DNA from 3 places in the Rossellomorea sp. NPDC077527 genome. Region 3 is predicted to be linked to each of the others. Evidence: riboswitches for the same ligand, from Rfam matches in the RefSeq annotation. Region 3 holds a riboswitch; each other region holds the start of a gene.
What was found. A riboswitch is a leader RNA that binds a small molecule or an ion and turns the genes downstream of it on or off. The one in region 3 is predicted to bind S-adenosylmethionine.
Positions count from the first base shown of each region.

Region 1 (3,280 bases), on a different contig from region 3:
GGACCTGGATTTCACGCCCAGGATGATAGCTCAGACCAGGATAATATACTTCCTCAACTTCTTTCCTGCTTTCTAAGAAGCTCGCAATCTTATAAGCAGATTCTGAGGATTCCTTTAATCGTACGTGCAGGGTTTTCATCCCTCTTAAGAGCAGCCAGCAATCCTGGACTCCGAGGACCGCTCCAAATGAGTTTTGCAGGAAAGCTAGTTTTCCGGCAATCTCCTCGTTTCCCGTTACGGCAAGCCCTGCTAAAACATCACTGTGCCCTGCAAGGAATTTCGTCGCACTGTGTAGGACAACATCTACTCCCAGACTGATTGGTCTTTGCAACAGGGGTGTCATAAATGTATTATCCAGGAACGTCAAGCAGTTATTTGCCTTCGCAAGCTTCACAACCCCTTCAATATCAGTGATGTTTAAAAGTGGATTTGAAGGCGTCTCCATATAAATAACCTTTGTATTGTGCCTAATTGAACAAGCTACTTCGTGCAGGTCCTTCATGTTCACAAAGGAGTATTCGATACCAAACTTTGTAAGGACTTCAGTGATCATCCTGTATGTCCCACCGTATACTTCTTCGGATACGAGGACGTGATCGCCGCTTGATAACAATAAGAAGCTTGTTGAGATTGCCGCCATACCGGATGAAAAGGCAAAGCCTTTTATCCCTCCTTCCAACTCTGCTATCGTTTCTTCAACCGTTTCCCTGGTCGGATTGCCAGAACGGCTGTAATCGTAGGTCCCGTATTGGTCGAAATCCTGTTGATGGAAAGTAGTGGCGTGCTGAATAGGCGTAGAGACCGCTCCTGTTTCTTTATCAAATCCGTGAGAATGAATGAGTGACGTCTGAAGTGAAAATGGTTTTTTACTCATACGCTGGCACCTCTTTCTCCAATTGATGAAAAACATTCTCCAAGTCTGCTATCAGGTCATCGATAAACTCAATTCCTACAGAAAACCTCAGGAGTCTATTGCAGATCCCCAACATCATCCGTTCCTCTTCAGGAATATCTGCATGCGTCTGTGTAGCTGGGTAAGTGATAAAGCTTTCCACGCCTCCTAAACTTTCAGCAAACGTAATCACGTTTAAATGCTTGAGAAAAGGAGCAATCCATTCTTCTTTTTCGATACGGAAGGAAAGCATCCCGCCTCTTCCGGGATAAAGTACGTCTGTTACACCATCATGCTCTTCAAGGTATTCGGCTATTTGTCTTGCATTTTTTTCGTGCTGTGCCATTCTGAGGCTAAGGGTCTTCATCCCTCTTAATAAGAGCCAGCAATCAAAGGGGGCAAGAACCGCTCCGATTGAATTCTGAATGGTATAAATATCTTCCGCCAACTTCTCTGTGTTTACGATCACGGCTCCTGCCAGCACATCATTATGGCCACCAAGGTATTTCGTTGCACTATGAATTACAATGTCTGCTCCCTGAGTAAGTGGCTTTTGAAGTACAGGGGTATAAAATGTATTATCGACTATTAATAGCAACCCGTTTTCTTTTGCTAAACCAGCTACTTCATCAATAGTTGCTTCGTTCATCAATGGATTGGTTGGGGTTTCAAGAAAAATGGCCTTGGTTCTGTTTGAAATATGTCTTTTTATCAATTCATTGTCACTTGTTTCGACAAAGTGAAACTTGATATTATACTGGGCTTCGTACTGTATGAATAAACGATAGCTTCCCCCATAAAGGTCCTTCGAAACAATCAATTCATCCCCGCTTGAGAATAAACCAAGTATCGCCTGGATGGCCGCCATTCCAGAACTGAATGCAAATCCTCTATGTCCATCCTCCAGTTGGGCAAGTGTTTCTTCCAAGGTCTTCCTGGTAGGATTTCCTGTCCTCGTATAATCATAGCCGGTGGATTGACCGATCCCTTTATGTTCAAATGCTGTAGATAAGTGAAGTGGCATGCTGACAGCTCCGGTTCCAGGATCACTCCGGTTGCCTGCCTGGACTAATAAAGTATCAATATGTTTTCTCAACATTCTTCTCTCCTTTTCTTTCCTTGAAAATGAAAAGGGGAAAAACAAAAAAACCTTCTTATTGAAAATAAGAAGGTTTTATACATTCGTTCTCCCTCTTATCGTCCAAGTTGACATCAACTTGCTGGAATTAGCACCATGCCTCTTTGGCTGGTTGCTGAGGTGTCTTCGGGCCAGTCCCTCTACCTCTCTTGATAAGAAACTATATGAATTTGTGGAAAATAACTTTCCCATAACTTATAACAATGACGATGAAATGTCAATAACAATTAAGAATTATCTGAAAAAATAACGCACCCAATCCTATTTCTCAGTGGAGATTCAATGATAAATTCCCATTTTCTTCTTAATTTCCCTCAGGAACGGAATCGTGGTTTCACGGGCCTTTTTCGCGCCTGCATTTAGTATGGTATCCAGCACGTGTGGATTGGCCATCAGTTCTTCATATTTTGAGCGGGGTTTTTCAATAAATGAATTCATGACTTGAAAGAGCTCTTTCTTCGCTTCTCCCCATCCGATCCCTTCTTTGAACCTCACTTTCATCTTCTCAACTTGATCAACTGTTGCAAATTCTTGATAAAGTGAGAATATGACAGATGTTTCGGGATCCTTAGGCTCCTCAGGGAGAGAAGAATCTGTCTTGATCTTATTGATCAGTTTTTGAAGTTTTTTCGGTTCTTCAAACAATGGGATTGTATTGTTATAGCTTTTACTCATCTTGCGTCCATCAAATCCCGGAAGAACGGATGTTTCTTCCTGTATGACATACTCGGGAAGGACAAAGGTCTCCCTGTATATTTTATTAAAGGTTTCAGCTATGTCCCTTGCTATTTCCACATGTTGAATTTGATCCTTCCCAACCGGAACCAGTTCCGTCCGGAATAGGAGAATGTCCGCGGCCATCAATATTGGATAGGTGAACATACCCATATTGACTCCATTGTCTATTTCTCTTCCACCCTTTTGATTATCATCGACCATCGATTTATATGCATGGGCACGGTTCATTAAGCCCTTAGGAGCAAAGCAAGCGAGGATCCAGCTTAATTCGAAGATTTCAGGTACATCAGATTGGCGATAAAAGACCGCTCGATCAGGATCCAAACCTAATGCAAGCCACGTTGCCGCCACTCCATATGAGAGTTCTTTCATTTCAGCTTGATTATGAATTTTCGTTAGACCATGGTAATCCGCAACAAAATAAGCTACGTTGTAGGATTCAATTTCTGCTAATCTCAATGCCGGTTTAATCGCACCAACATAATTTCCTAAATGAATGTGACCTGTTGGTT
Region 1 is NZ_JBITVL010000008.1:57,537-60,816, forward strand. Features, by position in the region: gene metC (cystathionine beta-lyase) at 1-874, opposite strand, end outside; gene ACIGG7_RS21195 (methionine biosynthesis PLP-dependent protein) at 867-1,991, opposite strand; SAM riboswitch class I at 2,084-2,189, opposite strand; gene ACIGG7_RS21200 (tryptophan--tRNA ligase) at 2,310-3,280, opposite strand, start outside.
Region 1: another riboswitch for S-adenosylmethionine. It lies ahead of ACIGG7_RS21195 (methionine biosynthesis PLP-dependent protein); the one in region 3 lies ahead of ACIGG7_RS20760 (homoserine dehydrogenase).

Region 2 (3,280 bases), on a different contig from region 3:
TCCTCTCTCCTAACGTCTCCTGATGATTTTTGATAATGTATTCCCTGCCGTCTGCAGTCCCTGCACCATCACGATTAAAATGATAACGGTCACGATCATGACGGATGTTTCAAATCGCTGATATCCGTATGCGATGGCCAGATCTCCAAGGCCACCGCCACCGACTGCCCCGGCCATGGCCGATGCACCGACAAGGCCGATGGTCGCAATCGTGATATTCAGGACCAGTGTACTCAGTGCTTCCGGGATGAGGATCCCGAAGATGATCTGCCACGGCCCGGCCCCCATGGACTCCGCCGCTTCAATGACACCCGGTTCCACTTCAAGGAGCGAACTCTCTACCAGTCTTGCAATATACGGTGCGGCAAATACGACCAGCGGTACGACAGCCGCCCCCGTTCCGATCGACGTCCCCACTACCAATCTTGTAAAAGGGATGATGGCCACCATCAAGATGATGAACGGAATCGAACGAAACACGTTGATGATGCTGCTCAATACGGAAAAGACGGCTTTATGTTCAAGTAAGTGCCCCTTCCTCGTCACCACGACGATGATGCCGAGGGGAAGCCCGATCAACGTGGCAAATAGAAGGGAGAATGACACCATCGCCACGGTATCCCATGTCGCTTCAATAATTCTTGGCCAGAATAATTCCCAGTTAACTTGCACGCTTCTCCACCTCGCTTACGAATAATCTGTTCTTCCAATAATCCAAGATTTCTTCCGTTTCGTTCTGGCTGCCGATGATCTGTACGATGAGATTCCCGAACGGCTTGCCCTGGAGTTCCGTGATCTGGCCGAATAATACATTGATATGGGCATTGAATGTCTTGGCCGTTTCAGAAAGAATCGGCGCGCCCGTTGAATCACCTTTGAAAATGAGGCGGCAGATGCGCCCTTCTTTGCTGTCATTCAATTTGTCTAGAACCGATGCCGGCAGCTGATCATTCATGACGCTCTTCACAAAGTTTCTCGTTGTCGAGGTCTGCGGGTTGGAGAAGATATCGAAGACGCTTCCCTCTTCCACGATTTCTCCATTTTCCATCACCGCGACCTTGTCACAGATTTCCCGGATGACCCCCATTTCGTGGGTGATCATCACAATCGTAATCCCATACTCCGCGTTGATTCTCTTTAATAAGTTCAGAATCGATTCCGTCGTCTGAGGATCAAGGGCGGATGTCGCTTCATCGCAGAGCAGAATCGAAGGCGATGTCGCCAGTGCTCTTGCTATCCCTACCCTCTGCTTCTGCCCTCCTGACAGTTCATCGGGATAATGCTTCGCTTTATCTTCGAGTCCGACAAACGCGAGCAACTCCTTTACTCTCTCGCTGATTTTTTCTTTCGGCCATTTTGCCAGTTTCAGAGGATAGGCGATATTCCCTGCCACCGTCCGGGATTGAAACAGATTAAAGTGCTGAAAGATCATCCCGATACGGTGCCGCTCTTTCCTCAAATCGATGGCCGACTGATCTTTCAGGCTGCGCCCTTCTATGAAAATATCACCCGATGATGGTTTCTCTAAAAAATTGAGACATCGGACAAGCGTGCTTTTTCCCGCTCCACTGAATCCGATCACGCCGTAAATCTCTCCCTTCTTCACTTCAAAGGAAACATCCTTCAATGCGGTGAACGGTCCATCCTTCGTCTCAAAAACTTTCGTAACATTCTGAACTCTGATCATACAGGACTTGCTCCTTTCGCTATGTATTCTTCTTGAATCCTGTCCTGGCTCAAATAAAAAGTGCCCCCCTTCATAAGAAGAGAGGCACAAAAATATGTATATGTCCCGCTCTTCTCATCTTTCAAGTCATATGACTTGATGGAATTGGCACGGTATTCATTAAGAACCCGTTGCCGAGGTATCACAGGGCCAGTCCCTCCACCTCTCTGGATAAGAAGATATCGCTTTATTAAATTAAAGTTATGATGTGTTTTTGCATTAGGGTAATGGTAAAGGATTCTAGTTGGATTGTCAATCCTGTTTTTGAATATTAAAATCCTTTTTGATTTATTTTCAATAATGTTTACTTAATGATTGAATAAATACAAGTGTCAGTTATCTTGCTGCCATCTGCGGATAAATCATCATTCCGTAAGGTTCCTTCCAATTCAAAACCTAGTTTTGCTGCGACCGAACGACTTTTATTGTTTGCTGATTCACATCTTATTTCAATTCTTCTAAACTTGAATTTCTGAAAGCCAAGGTTCGTTAACTCACCTACAGCTTCTGTCATATATCCATTGCCACTAAATGGCGAGTTAATCCAATATCCAATCTCACATTTTGAAATCTTCCAATTCATTCTGTGAAGGCTAGCCGTTCCAATAAAATCATTCGTATCCTTATGAAAGATAAGATAGCGAAGGCATTCTCTTTTCAAAAAATCGATATGGGCGTTCCTCAGGAGAATTTCTGTTTCTTCAACAGTAGGAATGGACTGAAATAAAACCAACCATTTCTTCAGCTCATTAATTGAATCCTTAATCGCTTGGTGTACTACCTTCCCGTCCCCAGCTTGTTGCGGTGCTCGAAGAATGAGTCTATCTGTTTCGATTTGTAACGGAACATCTATTAAAATAGGATCCATCTCGTTTCCCCTCTCTAAAACTTTAAAGTAAGATTTAATGAAAAAACGTTCTCCCTTTTTTATATTTCACCCCAGTTTAGATTTCTGTTAATGTAATTCAACAAAAAAGTACATTAATCCTTCAAGGGATCAATGTACTTATATTAGGTTCTTAGGAATGGGAACTTTAAGATGAACCAATTCATTACCTGCTAACCTGCACTAAATAGTTTCAGGTTTTCTTAAGGCTTTCCTTTTAGCTTAATATTAGGATGAATTTGAATCAAAAACAGTTAGCAATATGAACGATTTCTTTAATTACAGAATCAACATCCTTATTATCTCTAATTACAAATAAATAATCTGCTTCCCCTTCTTCAGGGTCCACAACATCTTTATTCATAGAACCGCTCTGTTGACTATAGAGTACTTCCTTAAAGTTAGAATAAGCTCCCCTAAGTATATTGGTACTTCGTTTACTTTTAATTACTCTTTCATAAAGAACTTCATCAGGAATATCAAAATGAACCAAGATACTTACAAACGCATTTTTATCATATACTTTTTCTAGTAAATACTTTCTCCCTTTTCTAGTAAGGTTTGCACTACTAGCAATAATATGAAAGTCCGTGTGTTCTTTAGCATAATCAACAATCACCTGTGATACAGAATGCTTTAGAATGTTAGGTCCTTGTTTTGGTAATAGA
Region 2 is NZ_JBITVL010000002.1:704,769-708,048, forward strand. Features, by position in the region: gene ACIGG7_RS08785 (methionine ABC transporter permease) at 10-672, opposite strand; gene ACIGG7_RS08790 (methionine ABC transporter ATP-binding protein) at 662-1,687, opposite strand; SAM riboswitch class I at 1,799-1,904, opposite strand; gene ACIGG7_RS08795 (GNAT family N-acetyltransferase) at 2,031-2,594, opposite strand; gene ACIGG7_RS08800 (AAA family ATPase) at 2,857-3,280, opposite strand, start outside.
Region 2: another riboswitch for S-adenosylmethionine. It lies ahead of ACIGG7_RS08790 (methionine ABC transporter ATP-binding protein); the one in region 3 lies ahead of ACIGG7_RS20760 (homoserine dehydrogenase).

Region 3 (3,280 bases):
TTCTGTAACTCCTTGAAAACCGGCAACCACTACGATTCGTCCTTCGGATAATTCTTTCTTAATCCTTCCGGTATCAATGGATGTAATTTTGGCATTTCCAAACACCGAGTCTGTTCGGATTCCCGCCTGCCTGCCGGTCAGGGACACTGCCTCCATCCCCTTATGTTGAAGGGCCATTGTCAGTAGAGAAATCGTGACCTGCTCTCCTGTTGCAAGCAGCATATCCATTTCCCTTTTTTGAGGAACTTCCGATAGTTCACCCGCAAGCTTGACAAGGGTATCCGTCGTTCTAGCCATGGCCGATACGACAACCACGACGTCATTTCCCTTTTCCTTTTCTTTTATGACATAACCTGCCACCCGCTTAATCCGATCCGCAGAACCTACAGAGGTTCCACCAAATTTTTGAACGATGATACTCAAGTGATCCCCTACTTTCTTTCAGATCTATTTGCTCCCAAAAGGTGTCAGTAAACGGCCACGCCTTCCTTCACTTCATTCTCAAGAGGAATTTCGTCCAGGATGGAAACCGCCTGAATCTGTTCCTGTGATTGAAGGAGCGCTTCTATGTCCTCTTTCTTTCCTTCTACAAAGACGTACAGGTGACTGCCCAGCTGAATTCGGTCCTTTAATGTGAAGAGCGTAATCCAGCTTTGATATTCTTCATTTGCTCGTACACGCAAGACCCATTGCCCGCTGCTACCTTCTCGAATCTCCTCATTGTGCACCGTGCTTTCAGGAGAATCCGTGTATTTCCCCTGTATTAACGAAAGAAAATCCTCCACCATGGCACTTCCCGTCGGACGTTTTCCCGCACCGGGCCCAAGCAGTGTGACTCTCCCCACCAGGCTACCCTTCAGTGAAACCGCATTTTCCACATCCTCCACCCCGTAAAAAGGATGGGTGTCGTGGACCAGGATCGGCTTTACTTCACCCTTGATTCGATTGAATCCGTCGCGTTCCAAAGAACCTACATGTTTAAAGCGCAACCTGAAGGACTCGGCTGCCTGCAGCCATTCTGCCGTCAAGTGCGTGATCCCTTTACGCCTGACATCCTTCCACTCCGGCTGCCTGCCAAAAGCCGTCTGACTCAGAATGAGGAGTTTATAAAATGCATCGTACCCTTCAATATCGCTCGTTGGATCCGCCTCTGCATACCCCTTTTCTTGAGACTGCTTCAGGGCGGCTTCAAAGGAAAGTCCCTGCTTCCTCATTTGGGATAGAATAAAGTTGGATGTCCCGTTCAAGATTCCCTGGATACTTCTGATTTCATTTACCTTTATAAGTTGACGGATGGTGCCGATGACCGGGATTCCTCCCGCTGTGGTCGCTTCGAAACCAACTGAAACCCCATGATTCAAAGCCTTTTCCAATAGATCAGGTCCATATTTGGCAAACATGGCTTTATTGGCCGTGACGATGTGGATCCCTTTCTCAATCGCTTCGGATAAATACGTATAACACGGCTCTTCTCCTACAATCGCTTCGAAAATCACATGAAGATCCGGGATCTCTAGTATGTCTTTAAACTCTGTGGTGACTTTAATTGAAGGGTTGATTTCCCTTTTCTTAGTGGGGTCCTTGATGAGGATCGCCCTCACTTTCACCTCTTTGCCGAGTGCTTCCTTCAATCTGTCCTGATGAGTTTCAATAGCCTCACAGACCCCTTGACCAACGGTCCCAAACCCCAGAATCGCCACATTTATCACTGACATCTTTCAGCCTCCTTATCCTTCTAAGATCATACATACAATTGATTCATTCCTGCCTGAAGATCCACTGGGCGTGGTGGAAAGAGGATATAAAGAAAAGCCCTCTTCTTGTAAGAAGAGGGCTTCATATACATGCTCCTCCCCTTATCTTCCAGATCCACATGGAATCTGTAGGAATTGGCACCTTTACAGACTAATCCTGCAGGTTGCCGGGCTTCATCGGGCCTATCCCTCCGCCGCTCTTGATAAGAGATATAACGTTATGTTTTCACTTGATATTTGAGTATGAATTGGATTATATAGGGGATTCATTCCATCGTCAATACCATTTTCATTATTTTTTAAAAATTCTTTCTACTGTCCCGAATGACATTATTTCCAATAGGTTTACTACGTTTTTTAAAAAAACTACAGCCTCTATCAATCTATTTTTCATTAAGGAGGTTTTAACCGGTACAGGCAGGGAAAACTAACCCATATCCATTTACTAGAAAGGATTCGTTTTCATTATGTTAGAAAAAATACTCCCTTCATCCATCCGGAAATACTTGCTCATGTCAAAACGTCAGCGTATGCATGAGATTCGCCTGACCATTTGGTATATGCCTTTCTTGTACATATGTCTTTCCATACTGCTGGTCGTCATTACTCTTTATTTAGACCTTCAACTGGAAATCTCTCAGTATTTGTCCGATTTTTTAAGTATGGATGCTTCTGTCACCAGAATTCTGGTGAGCACACTGATCGGCGGCGTTCTGACACTCAGTGCCTTCACACTTAACTCTCTGCTTGTCGTGTTGACGACGTTCAGCGGACAGTTTTCACCAAGAATGCTATTGAATTTTATATCGGACAAACAGACACAGCACGCCCTCGGTATTTTCAATGGCAGTTTTGTTTACGTGCTTCTTCTGTTTCTGTTTATCGGAAGTTCAAAGAAGGAAATGTTTGTCGCTGCACCCATGATCACGATTGGACTGGCCTTTCTATCAGCTATTACCTTCATCTTTTTTATTAACCATGTGTCTACATGGATGCAGGTCCATAATATTACGTACAATATGAAGCAGGTGTCTGAAGGGATGATCCACCAGACTCTGAAGAAAGATCTAGAAGCACATCGCACCACTGAAACTGGGGACATCATGGAAGAAGAAAAGAAAAACATCGTTCACGTGAAGGCTAAAAGTTCAGGATACATTCAATTAGTCGATTTTCAGGGAATGATCCAACTTGCACAGAGAGAGGATCTTGTCCTTCAACTTCATTATAAAGTGGGCGATTATGTTCTCGCCGGCAATAAGTTATTAAGTATATGGGGGCCTGAAACAGCCAACATCTCCATTGATTCTTATCTGCACTTTATTGAGATGGGGCATAAAGAAACAGAGATTCAAGACCTGCAGATGGGAATTCATAAACTCGCAGAGGTGGCGATTAAATCATTGGGAAATGATGATCCCAAAACGGCCTCCAACACCATTGACCAGATGGCCGATTTGATGCTAACGGTTGAGGATCAATTATCCTTCACTCCATATTTAATCGATCAACATGACAGGATCCGC
Region 3 is NZ_JBITVL010000007.1:133,829-137,108, forward strand. Features, by position in the region: gene ACIGG7_RS20755 (aspartate kinase) at 1-423, opposite strand, end outside; gene ACIGG7_RS20760 (homoserine dehydrogenase) at 468-1,715, opposite strand; SAM riboswitch class I at 1,854-1,964, opposite strand; gene ACIGG7_RS20765 (DUF2254 domain-containing protein) at 2,222-3,280, shown strand, end outside.